Alloactinosynnema sp. L-07: one gene and its partner. The protein of the gene in region 1 interacts with the protein of each later gene in a pairwise test. Links are inferred from orthologs where the notes say so. Each region holds a gene or a part of one and is shown in the gene's direction. Other genes may lie near its edges.

Region 1 (3,704 bases):
AGCCGCAGCTGGTGGAGAACCAGCTGTGCGAGCTGGTCGCCGCCCTGCACCCGGACCTGCACTTCTCGCTGGAGCGCGGCATCCGGGCGATCTACGCGTTCGTGGTGAGCGGCCAGGAGGATCCGGCGCTGCGGGCGTTCACCGACGAGTGGAAAGCGCTTGCCCCGCCGGATACTCCCCTGTGGGAGTTCCACGACTCCGTCCCGGCCGTCCCGGACCCGACCGAGGTCACCGTCAATCTCGGACCGCATCGGATAGGGCTCGCCGACGTGCGCGTGCACGCCCAGGTCGATGAGGCGCACGGCGTGGTCGACGTGGCCGTGTATCACCCGGTGCTGGCCGACCTCGCGCCTGAGGCGCGCACGGCGCTGACGTTCCTTCCGCTGGATGCCACGCTGGGTGAGCGAATGGCGGGCGAGCGCTTGCGCCGGGTGGAGACCGCGGCGAGTGCCCCTACCGACGGCATCGACCTACTGGAGCTGCGCGAACTTATCCACAGGCTGGCTCGCTGATCTCTCGGATGTCAGTGGTCCTGGCTACTCTGTGACATGTGACCAGTGTTGACGAAGATCTCCCGCAGGAGCCCAAGACGGCCGCCGTCGAGGGCGTCGAGGATGTGCCCGCCGCGGAGCGCGAGCGCCACGCCGAGCTCGCCGAGGACCTGCTGGGCCACCAGTTCCGCTATTACGTCCTATCCGCTCCGACGATCTCCGACGGCGAGTTCGACGTCCTGCTGCGCGAGCTGGAGGCGATCGAGGAGCGGCACCCGTCGCTGGTCACACCGGAGTCGCCCAGTCAGCGCGTCGGCGGCACCTTCTCCACGGAGTTCCGCGCGGTCGACCATGTCGAGCGCATGCTCAGTCTGGACAACGCGTTCGACTCCGACGAGCTGAGCGCCTGGGTCGACCGGGTGGAGAGAGAAGTAGGGTCGGCCGCGCACTTCCTGTGCGAGCTGAAGATCGACGGCCTGGCCATCAACCTGCTCTACGAGAACGGCAGGCTCACCCGCGCCTTGACCAGGGGCGACGGGCGCACGGGTGAGGACGTCACGCTCAACGTCCGCACGATGCGCGACGTGCCGGATCGGCTCACCGCGACCGACGAGTTCCCAGTTCCCGCGCTGGTCGAGGTGCGTGGCGAAGTGTTCTTCAAGGTCGAGGACTTCACCGAGCTGAACGCCCGCCTGGTCGAAGCGGGCAAGCCTCCGTTCGCGAACCCGCGCAACACCGCGGCCGGGTCGCTGCGGCAGAAAGACCCGAAAGTCACCGCGAGCAGGCCGCTGCGGATGATCTGCCACGGCTTGGGCAAACGCGAGGGCTTCGAACCGGTCGCGCAATCCGAGGCGTATCGGGCGCTGGCGGCGTGGGGGCTGCCGGTGTCGAAGCACACGAAGGTCCTCGACACGGCCGATCAACTGGCGTCGCACATCAAGTATTGGGGCGACCACCGCCACGACGCCGACCACGAGATCGACGGTGTCGTGATCAAGGTCGACGAGGTCGCGCTCCAACGCAGGCTGGGCACCACCTCCCGCGCGCCGCGATGGGCGATCGCGTACAAATACCCGCCGGAAGAGGCCACGACCACGCTGCTCGACATCCGGGTCAACGTCGGGCGAACCGGCCGGGTGACACCGTTCGCGGTGATGGCGCCGGTCAAGGTGGCCGGGTCGACGGTCGAGATGGCCACCCTGCACAACGCCTCCGAGGTCAAGCGCAAGGGCGTGCTGATCGGCGACCGCGTGGTCATCCGCAAGGCGGGCGACGTGATCCCCGAGGTGCTCGGCCCGGTGATCGAGGCCCGCCCCGCCGACGCCCGCGAGTTCGAGATGCCGACCGAGTGCCCCGTCTGCGGCACGACGCTGGCCTACGAGAAAGAGGGCGACGCCGACATCCGGTGCCCCAACGCCCGGTCGTGCCCGGCCCAACTGCGCGAGCGGCTGTTCCACCTCGCCGGGCGCGGTGCGTTCGACATCGAGGTACTCGGCTACGAGGCCGCCGCCGCGCTCCTGGCCTCCGGCGTGATCAGCGACGAGGGCGACGTGTTCTCGCTAGATGAGGACAAGCTCGGGCGCGTGGAGTTGTTCCGCACCAAGGCAGGCGAGCTGTCGGCGAACGGCCGCAAACTGGTGGCGAACCTCGACTCGGCCAAAGACCGTCCACTGTGGAAAGTCTTGGTCGGCCTGTCGATCCGCCACGTCGGCCCCACCGCCGCCCAGGCACTGGCCCGCGAGTTCGGCTCCATCGAGGTCATCGCCACCGCGGGCGAACAGGAACTGGCCGACGCGGAAGGCGTAGGCCCGACCATCGCCACCTCAGTCCGCGAGTGGTTCGAGGTCGACTGGCACCGCGAGGTCGTCGAGAAGTGGCGCTCCGCGGGCGTCCGCATGGCCGAGGAACGCGACGAGTCGACACCCCGGACGTTGGAGGGCCTGTCAATCGTCGTGACCGGCAGCCTGACGACGTACTCGCGGGATGAGGCCAAGGAATTCATCATCGCCCGCGGCGGCAAGGCGTCTGGCTCGGTCTCGAAGAAGACAGCGTTCGTGGTCGTCGGCGACGCCCCGGGATCGAAGTACGACAAGGCCATTCAACTCAAGGTCCCAGTCCTGGACGAGGACGGCTTCCGCGCCCTGCTGGAACAAGGCCCCGAATCCGCCACCGCCCTCGCCACAATCGGCGACCCGAACGCCCCGACGGCCGACTCGCCTGCGGACACCCCTGACACAGGGGACACGAACCCAGCGAAGGAGGCGGACAAGGCAGACGACGCATGAGGTGAGTGCATGAGTTGCGGCTGCGATGCGGACACAGGCAGCGTGGGCCAGACCTGGGGAGGCAAGGTCGGCGTGAACACGGGTGGCCCGGACTCGGGCGTGCCCGGCGCGAGTTCTGGTGTCGGCGGGTGCGGCTCGCCTGTGGGCGGCCCGGGGTCCGGAGTCGGGGACGCGGCCCGGCTGTGGGTGGCATGGGTACTGGTATCGGCGGGTCGCATGTGGGCGGCGCGGGTTTCGATGTCGGGTGGTGCGGCCGGGCTGTGGGTGGCCCGGGCTCCGGAGTCGGGGACGCGGCCCGGCTGTGGACGCGCGGGACCCGGAGTCGGGGACGCGGCCCGGCTGTGGACGCGCGGGACCCGGAGTCGGGGACGCGGCCCGGCTGTGGACGCGCGGGACCCGGAGTCGAGGGTGCGACTCGAGTGTGGGTGGCGCGGGTACTGGCGTCGGCGGGTGCGGCTCGACCATGGGCCGCGCGGGCTGGGGAGGCATAGGCGGGGTGGGCACGGCAGGCGTGGACCCGAGCGTAGGCGGCGGAACCGATGATGCGGAGGCGGTCGATGACTAGCGGAAGTGAGTGCTCGGTGAGTCAAAGCGCGATCGAGATCAGGCCTGCCCGCGCAGCGGAGCTGTCGGAGGTCGGCGCGCTGACCATCGATGCCTACCGTGCCGACGGATACCTCGGACCCGACTCCACCGGGTACGCCGAGAGCCTCGCCGACGCCACCAGCCGGATGCGCGCCGCTGAGCTTCTGGTCGCGGTTGACGGCGTGGGTGCGTTAGTCGGCACCGTCACTATCGCCTTACCTGGTACCGAGTACGCCGAGATCTCCCGTGATGGCGAACTCGAGTTCCGCATGCTGGCCGTCGCCCCGAGTTCTCGTGGCCACGGAATCGGCGAACGCCTGACCCGCGCGGTAATCGCTCGGGC
Region 2 (4,088 bases), 1.7 Mb from region 1 along the record:
GTCTCGCGGCGATGCGCACCGGCGAGATCGCCGACGGCGTGTCCGGCCTGATCGGCGTGCGCGGCCCGGTCGCGCTGGTCGACCTCGACGCCGATCCGGACGTGCTGGTACCCAAGTTCCGCGGCATGCGGGTCTTCGCGGGCTACGCGGGCTGGGACGTCGGCCAGCTCGCCGGGGAGATCGACCGCGGCGACTGGATCGTGGTGCCCGCCCTGCCCAACGACGTGCTCGCGCCCGCACAGGAAGACCTGTGGGGCCGCGTCCTGCGCCGCCAGGGCATGCCGCTCGCCCTGCTCGCGACGCATCCCGGCGACGTTAAGGGGAACTAGCCCAAAGCTAGGCCTTGCTGAGTACGCCGCAGCCGCCCGCACCGCACTGGCAGCCCGCGCAGCCCGCCGGGAGTTCCGGGGCAGGCTCCGGGACAGCGGTCGCGGCCCGGTGACCGAGCACGCCCGCGCCAAGGGTGATGGCGAGCAGCCCCACTGTTGCGATCAGCGCGACCATCAGCGCGCCCGATCCGGAGGGCATGGCCAGACCCGCGACGCCGCCGAGCACACCGACAACACCGGCGACCATTGTCGGCAGGCCCGCGACCTTGTTGCCGAGGCGGAAGGACTCGTCGCTGCGGAGCGTCGCCGGGGTGCGGACGCCGCCGAAGCGGTTGCGCGGAAGTCGCTCGGTGAGACCGAGGAATCCGACGGCCAGCAGGGGCAGGCCTGCGACGAGGGGCAGCAGCGACACGAGGTTCACCCCACCGATGGTAGGAGGTGTCGCAGGTCGCACCCATACCCGGTCGACCCGGTGCGCTATCCTCGACCCATGAGGACGGCCCGCCTGCTCCTTAGTTGGCCGCGCTGACCGACCAGGTCGGTACGCGCGGCAACCCTCCATGCCCTTGGGCTGGGGGGTTTTCTCATTCCGGAGCAGGACCGAAAGGATTCCCCGATGAGCGACGCCGAGTCGATGCCCAGCCACCGCTACACCGCCGAGCTGGCCGGGCGGATCGAGAAGCGCTGGCAGGACCACTGGGAGGACCGTGGCACCTACCACGCGCCGAACCCGGTCGGGCCGCTCAAGGGTGAGGTCCCCGCCGACAAGCTGTTCGTCCAGGACATGTTCCCGTACCCGTCGGGCGCGGGCCTGCACGTCGGGCACCCGCTGGGCTTCATCGGCACCGACGTCTTCGCCCGCTACCACCGGATGAACGGCCGCAACGTCCTGCACACCATGGGCTTCGACGCCTTCGGGCTGCCCGCCGAGCAGTACGCCGTGCGCACGGGGCAGCACCCGCGCAAGACCACCGACGACAACATCCAGAACTACCTGCGCCAGATCCGCCGCCTGGGGCTGGGCCACGACGAGCGCCGCCGGATCTCTACCGTCGACCCCGGCTACTACCGCTGGACGCAGTGGATCTTCCTGCAGATCTTCAACTCCTGGTTCGACGCCGACGCCGACGCGGGCAAGGCTCGGCCGATCGCCGAGCTGGAGGCGCAGTTCGCGCAGGGCAAGCGCGACACCCCCGATGGTCGCGGCTGGTGTGAGCTGACCCGCGCCGAGCAGTACGCGGTGCTGAACGAGTACCGGCTGGTCTACCTGTCCGAAGCGCCGGTCAACTGGGTGCCGGGGCTGGGCACGGTGGTGGCCAACGAGGAGGTCACCGCCGACGGGCGCAGCGAGCGGGGCAACTTCCCCGTGTTCCGCAAGAACCTGCGCCAGTGGATGATGCGGATCACCGCCTACGCCGACCGCCTGATCGACGACCTGGACCGCCTGGAGTGGCCGGACAAGGTCAAGGCGATGCAGCGCAACTGGATCGGCCGCTCCAACGGCGCGCGGGTCGTCTTCCCGGTCGGCGAGCACGGGATCGAGGTCTTCACGACCCGTCCCGACACTCTGTTCGGCGCGACCTACATGGTCCTGGCGCCCGAGCACGCGCTGGTCGACGTGATCACCACCGCCGAGCACGCCGACGCCGTGGCCGAGTACCGCCGGGTGGCGGCGAACAAGTCCGACCTGGACCGCCAGGAGAACAAGGAGAAGACCGGCGTCTTCACCGGCACGTATGCGACCAACCCGGTCAACGGCGCCGAGATCCCGGTCTACGTCGCCGACTACGTGCTGATGGGCTACGGCACCGGCGCGATCATGGCGGTGCCCGGCCAGGACCAGCGCGACTGGGACTTCGCCACCAAGTTCGAGCTGCCGATCATCCGCACGGTCCAGCCGACCGAGGGCTTCGATGGCGACGCGTTCACCGGCGAGGGTCCGGCGATCAACTCCGGGTTCCTGGACGGCATGGAGATCACCGAGGCCAAGGCCGCGATGATCGCCTGGCTGGAGGAGCAGGGCCACGGCCGCGGCACCATCCAGTACAAGCTGCGCGACTGGCTGTTCTCCCGCCAGCGCTATTGGGGCGAGCCGTTCCCGATCGTCTACGACGAGGACGGCCAGCCGATCGCGCTGCCGGAGTCGATGCTGCCGATCGAGCTGCCCGAGATCGATGACTACTCGCCGACGACGTTCGACCCGATGGACGCCGACACCGAGCCGTCGCCGCCGCTGTCGCGCGCGCACGACTGGGTCGAGGTCGAGCTGGACCTGGGCGACGGCAGGAAGAAGTACCGCCGCGACACCAACACCATGCCCAACTGGGCGGGTTCGTGCTGGTACCAGCTGCGCTACGTCGACCCGACCGACACCGAGCACTTCTGTGAGCCGGAGAACGAGAAGTACTGGCTGGGCCCGCGTCCGGCCGACCACGGCCAGGCCGACCCCGGCGGCGTCGACCTGTACATCGGCGGCGTCGAGCACGCGGTGCTGCACCTGCTGTACTCGCGGTTCTGGCAGAAGGTCCTGTTCGACCTGGGCCACGTCAGCGGCGACGAGCCGTACCGCAAGCTGTTCAACCAGGGCATGATCCAGGCTTACGCCTACGTCGACGCGCGCGGCGCCTACGTCGAGGCCGCCGAGGTCGTCGAGCGCGACGGCAAGTACTTCCACGATGGCCAAGAGGTCAAGCAGGAGTACGGGAAGATGGGCAAGACCCAGCGCAACGTGGTCACGCCCGACGAGATGTGCGAGACCTACGGCGCCGACACCTTCCGGCTGTACGAGATGTCGATGGGCCCGATGGACGTCTCCCGCCCGTGGGCGACCAAGGATGTCGTCGGCGCCCAGCGGTTCCTGCAGCGGCTGTGGCGCAACGTGGTCGACGAGGAGACCGGTGAGGTCCGGGTCAGCGACGCCGCCCCCGACGAGGACACGCTGCGCGCGCTGCACAAGGCGATCGCGGGCGTGCACGAGGACTACGCGAACCTGCGCTACAACACCGCGGGCGCCAAGCTGATCGAGCTGAACAACCGCATCACCAAGAACTTCCCCGACGGCGCCCCGCGCGTGGTGGCTGAATCGATGACACTGCTGCTGGCGCCGCTGTGTCCGCACGTGGCCGAGGAGCTGTGGTCGAAGCTGGGCGGCGCCGAGTCGCTGGCGCACGGCCCGTTCCCCACCGCCGACGAGCGCTACCTGGTCGAGGACTCCGTGGAGTACCCGATCCAGGTCAACGGCAAGGTCCGCGGCCGGGTGACGGTGCCCGCCGACGCCGACCAGGACGCGGTCAAGGCCGCGGCGCTGGCCGAGGAGAAGGTGGCCGCCCTGATCGACGGCGGCACCCCAAGGAAGGTCATCGTGGTGCCAGGGAGACTGGTCAACATCGTTCTCTGAGGTCTAGAGCGGGCCGAACTCGTCAACCAGGTCGATCAGCATGGCCTCGAAGACGGGTTCGGCGTCGCGGACCGGGAACGGGAACTGGCCGAAGACCTCCAGCGCCACCTGCCCGTAGAGCCGCCCCCAGAACTGGAGCATCGCGTAGCCGGTCTCCACGGAGATCGAGACGCCGAGCGCGCCGACCGAGTCGAGGAACGCGGCCAGGTCGGCCCGGATCGCGGCCGGGATCTCCCGGACCCGCGGCGTGTCGACCGCGCCAGGGATCAGGATCCGGCCGACCACGCCGAGGAAGACGCCCGCGAACGACTCGCTGGTCGACTCGTGGGCGGGGGTCGCGAAGACCAGGACGAACTCCTGCG

The links. Proteins that work in one complex are often made in the same cells at the same time.
Region 2: the proteins of ligA (region 1) and leuS interact in binary tests that used the Escherichia coli proteins (3 or more experiments, as listed by UniProt). The link is inferred for Alloactinosynnema sp. L-07 from one-to-one orthologs.

Annotation. Positions count from the first base shown.
Region 1 is NZ_LN850107.1:4,111,006-4,114,709, reverse strand. The notes cover bases 249-3,163. They hold ligA (NAD-dependent DNA ligase LigA), read left to right. Parts: upstream 249-550; coding sequence 551-2,776; downstream 2,777-3,163. Other genes in these bases: BN1701_RS18235 (hypothetical protein), read left to right, coding at 249-512. Also shown: more of BN1701_RS18235, read left to right, coding at 1-248; BN1701_RS18225 (GNAT family N-acetyltransferase), read left to right, coding at 3,334-3,704. UniProt on the Escherichia coli protein: DNA ligase that catalyzes the formation of phosphodiester linkages between 5'-phosphoryl and 3'-hydroxyl groups in double-stranded DNA using NAD as a coenzyme and as the energy source for the reaction.
Region 2 is NZ_LN850107.1:5,826,322-5,830,409, reverse strand. What follows is about bases 628-3,926. They hold leuS (leucine--tRNA ligase), read left to right. Parts: upstream 628-945; coding sequence 946-3,726; downstream 3,727-3,926. Other genes in these bases: BN1701_RS26445 (TetR/AcrR family transcriptional regulator), read right to left, coding at 3,730-3,926; BN1701_RS26455 (SdpI family protein), read right to left, coding at 628-750. Outside these bases: BN1701_RS26460 (YqgE/AlgH family protein), read left to right, coding at 1-329; more of BN1701_RS26455, read right to left, coding at 337-627; more of BN1701_RS26445, read right to left, coding at 3,927-4,088.